One region of the Pseudonocardia sp. NPDC049635 genome, then DNA from elsewhere that is predicted to be linked to it. Evidence: predicted binding sites of a transcription regulator. Region 1 holds the regulator's gene; the other holds the start of a gene.
The links. Region 1 encodes LexA, which represses DNA repair genes until DNA is damaged. Its sites were predicted from a motif close to CGAACACGTGTTCG; they were not measured.

Region 1 (2,198 bases):
GCCGCCGGGCCCGGCGGGGGAGCGAGCTCGGAGTTCCATCCGGACGCCGCATCCCCGAGCAGACCCAGGACCACGACCACCGTCGCCGAGCACAGCATGATCGCAGCCCCGGCCAGCAGGCGCTCCCCCCGGGAGCGGGCCCACAGCGCCGGACGCACCCGCCGGACGGGTGCCACGCACCGGCGCCCCGGCGGGCGCACCACCCGTGACGCCGGAGCCCACGTCCGAGCCGGGGACGTCACCGGCACCGCGGGCACCTCGGCGACCACCGTCACCGGGCCGCAGCTCGGGGCGCTCGCGGTGGCGCCGGCGACGGGCAGGGCCCACCGGGCCGCAGCCCGGGCCGCGGCGGATCCGCGGGCCGGACGCCGGACACCGGTGCACGGCACGGCGCGGGCGGGCCCCGGCTGCTCACCCGCCCCGGCCGCCCGGGACCACTGCGCCGCCCCGCCGGGCTCGGCCCGGCCCGACCGGATCGCCCACGGCCGTGGCCGTGGCGCCACCTCGCGCACGTCGAGCTCTCGCATGGCTCCTCCTGCTCATCGCGGACCACCCGCCTGCCCCGGCGGGACGGTCGCCCTCGACCCGACCGCACCCGGCCACGCGCCCTCCTCGCCCCGCCGGTCGAACGGGCGTGCGAGCTGTCTAACACCGGACACCGACAGGAATCCCGGCGATCCCGGACCGCTCCGAGTCGAATCGATGTTCGATCGAACACGTGTGCGATGTTCTACCACTGCCGCCCGCCGGAATCCACGACGGAATCCGCGACACGCGGGGACGAACTTCGAACGCATGTTTGGCGGAGCGACCGAGGACGGCTAGTGTCCGTGCCGGTACATCCTCGAGGAGGCGAATGCGATGGCAGCGGACGAGTCCGGAGGCGGTGCGTCCCCCGGACGGGGTTCCGCCGACGTCCGGGAGTTCCCCGAGCCCCGGGCCGACACGCGCGGTCTGACCCCGCGGCAGCGGAAGGTCCTGGCGGTGATCCGGGACTGGGTGGACCGCCACGGCTACCCGCCGAGCGTGCGGGAGATCGGTGACGCGGTGGGTCTGACCTCCACGTCGTCGGTGCACCACCAGCTACGGACCCTGGAGCGCAAGGGGTTCCTGCGCCGGGACCCGAACCGGACCCGCGCGGTGGACGTGCGCAGCCCCGACCAGGCAGCCGCAGGCGACGGGGCCGACGCCGACACCGACACCGGTCGTCCGGAGCGGCCCGCCCCGGCGTTCGTACCCCTGCTCGGTGACATCGCCGCCGGTGGCCCCATCCTGGCCGAGCAGGCCGTGCAGGACGTGTTCCCGCTTCCCCGCGAGATCGTCGGCGAGGGCACGCTGTTCCTGCTGAACGTCAAGGGCGACTCCATGGTGGACGCGGCGATCACCGACGGGGACTGGGTCGTCGTCCGGCAGCAGCCGGTCGCCGAGCAGGGTGAGGTGGTCGCGGCGATGATCGACGGCGAGGCGACGGTGAAGACCTTCCGACGCCGCGACGGGCACATCTGGCTGATGCCGGCCAACGACGCCTACGATCCGATCCCCGGCGACGAGGCGACGATCCTGGGCCGGGTCGTCGCGGTGCTGCGCCGACTCTGATCCGTCGGCCCGGGCGCGGTCACCGCCTGCGGCGACCGCGCCGTGTCCGGCCGTGCAGTGCCCGGCCGTGCAGTGCCCGGCCGTGCAGTGCCCGGCCGTGCAGTGCCATTGCCCCGATACCGGCGACCAGCACCCCGGCCACGGCCGCGGTACCGGCCGCAGCGGGCAGCCACGGCGGGACGGCGCGGACGTCCGGCGCCTCCGTCGGCTGAGCCACGACCGGAGCCCCCGGCGCCGTCGCGGCGGCGACCGCACCGCGGACCTCCCGGATGCCCGCCGCGGCCGATCCTCGGGCCTCGGTGGCGGAGTGCAACGTCCCACGACCGTCCAGCGCGACCGCCTCCCCCTGCGGTTCACCGGGCAACGGCACCTGCATCGGGGCCCCGCGCAGCGCCTCGACCAGATCGTCCCCGGTGACCGCGCCGTCGGGCAGCGGGAACAGCCAGGCGTCGGTGTATGTCCGCAGGACCGCGGCCCGCCCACCGTGCGCCGCGCGCGGCCCGACCGTGCCTCCGGTGATCGTCCGGGTACCGACCGCGCCCAACGGGCCGCCGCTCGTCGCCGAGTACGGCAGGACGACGTCGGCGACCCGCTCCAGCTCC
Region 2 (2,198 bases), on a different contig from region 1:
GGCGGCGAACCCGCGCAGGCGCCCGAGCAGGACGACCGCCAGCGCGAACGCGGCCGCCAGCCAGATCAGCGCCGGCGCCCGCTGGAAGTCGTTGAGCTGGTAGGACCCGGCCGAGTCGGGATCGCCACCGGACCAGGCGAGCGTCACCGGGTCACCGACGGCGAACCGTGGGCTGGACGGCTCGTTCGGGACCAGCTGCACCAGGTCACGGCCGGCCCGCGGACCGTCGGTCATCGCGATCGTGACGCCGGTGCAGGCGCCGTCCCCGGAGCCGGGGGAGCAGTCCGCGATCGCGACGGCGGTGACGTCACCATGCACCTGCTGGGTCGGCGGGAGATCGGGGGTCGGGACGTCCCCGGGCCACAGCAGTGCGACACCGGCCAGCGTCGCGAGCGCACACGGGATCAGCAGCGCGACCAGCAGGTTCCGTACCCGACGTCCGGCCGGGGTGGGGCTGCCGTGCCCGTGCCCGTGCCCGTGCCCGTGCCCGGAGCGGGGGTCGTGACCCGGGCCCGCTCGGTGTGCACGGCCGGAGCCGGCCGGGGTGGCGGTCCGCCGCCCGGCCGGAGCGGACGCCCCGCGCGGTCCGGCGTCGTCCGGGCCGGGTTCCTCGGACCAGGGGTCGTCGTCCGGCGGGGACTCCGGATGCCGCCCCGACCGGCCGCTGCCGTGCAGCCCCCGGCCGGGGCGCCCACCGGGGCCGTGTGCTGCGTCGTGCGGGGCATCGTGCGCTGCCCCGCGGTGCGGGGATCCGGCGGCACCGTAGGATGTGCCGTGACCGCCGGTGTCCGGCCGCCCGCCGTCAGCGTCGCCCTCGACCGTCCGGACGTGGGGCGGCCGCCGGCCGGTCCCGCTCTCGCTGCCGTGTGTGGACGGGGGGCCCGCGCCGCGCGGACGGGTCGCGGGTGGACCGGTGCCGTCCGTCCGGGCACGGTGCCCGCGTGGCCCGGGTTCACCGGCACGGGTGCGTGGTGCGGCATCCCACGGGCGAGGTCCCGTCGGATCTCCGGCCGGGCCGGTCCCGGCGGTGCGCCTGCGCGAGCCGGCCCCGTGCGGGGCAGGATCGTGGCCGCGGCCCTCGGCAGCGCGTGGGCGGCGGCCCGCATGATCCGTTCCCGGGCCGGTGTCGGCGCGCCCGACCGGGTCGCCCGCCGTGGTGCGCGGGGTGTACACCCGGCCCCCGGACCGGCCGGGACCTGCCGGACGGTCCTCGGGGGAGGCCGCCGGGTCCGTCGTCCACCGGGGCCGGTCCGGTGCCCCGGGCCGGTGGTGCCTGCCGGTCCCGTCCGCCCGGCGTCGCCCACCGGTCGCCCGGTCCGGACGCGCGTCACCGGGAGACCGCTCGGGATCGTCGGGCTGCACCCCGGCATCCTCGCAAGTGATCACCCGGCGTCGGGACGGTGCTCGCCCGGAGGACACCGCCCGGCGACGACCGGTTGCCCGTCGTTCGAACTTGTGTTCGACTGATGCTCGTGCGGTGGAGCGGACAGCAGGTGGGGGCCGACGGGGTCGGGGCGGATGCGGTGCTGCCGGGGATGCGGGGTCTCCTGCGCTCGGTGCGGACACCGGAGTTCGCGGGGATGGTCTTCCACGAGGTGGAGGCACACTCGGCGCTGAACCGGGTGGCCTCGTCGTCACCGGTGCCGTTCGGGTGGACGGTGAACCCGTACCGGGGTTGCGCACACGCCTGTACCTACTGCCTGCACGGGGACACCCCGGTGCTGACGGCCGATGGCCGGGCCCGGCCGATCGCCGAGCTCCGCCCCGGTGACGAGGTGATCGGCACCGTGACCGACGGCCGGGGCCGCCGGCGGTTCGTGCGCACCCCGGTGCTGGCCCACTGGTCGACCCGTCGTCGCGCGCAGCGGGTGACGCTCGACGACGGGACGGTCCTGGTCACCTCGGCCGAGCACCGGTTCCTCACCGGCCGCGGCTGGGCGCACGTCCGGCCGGGGCGGTGCCGCTCGTCCGCGGACCGGCCGCACCTGAGCACCGGATCGGAGCTGGTCGGGCCCGGCTCGGCGGCGATGCCCGCGCAGCGTCACCCCGCGGGCTGGGCGGAGGGTTACCTGTGCGGCCTCGTCCGCGCGGACACGGCCCGCAGCGAGCGGTCCGTGGAGCCGTTCCCGTCGGCATGGGTCGAGCTGGAGGCACTCGCCCGGGCCCATCACCTGCTCACCTCGGGCAGCGCGGGGCGT

Region 2: the regulator LexA is predicted to act here: its motif matches at 1,449-1,462, upstream of AB0J24_RS00095 (intein-containing Rv2578c family radical SAM protein).

Annotation. Positions count from the first base shown of each region.
Region 1 covers NZ_JBFAON010000003.1:113,263-115,460, forward strand. The annotation lists gene AB0J24_RS05330 (hypothetical protein) at 1-527, opposite strand, end outside; gene lexA (transcriptional repressor LexA) at 862-1,596, shown strand; gene AB0J24_RS05340 (hypothetical protein) at 1,616-2,198, opposite strand, start outside.
Region 2 covers NZ_JBFAON010000001.1:18,332-20,529, forward strand. The annotation lists gene AB0J24_RS00090 (YibE/F family protein) at 1-318, opposite strand, end outside; gene AB0J24_RS00095 (intein-containing Rv2578c family radical SAM protein) at 1,467-2,198, shown strand, end outside.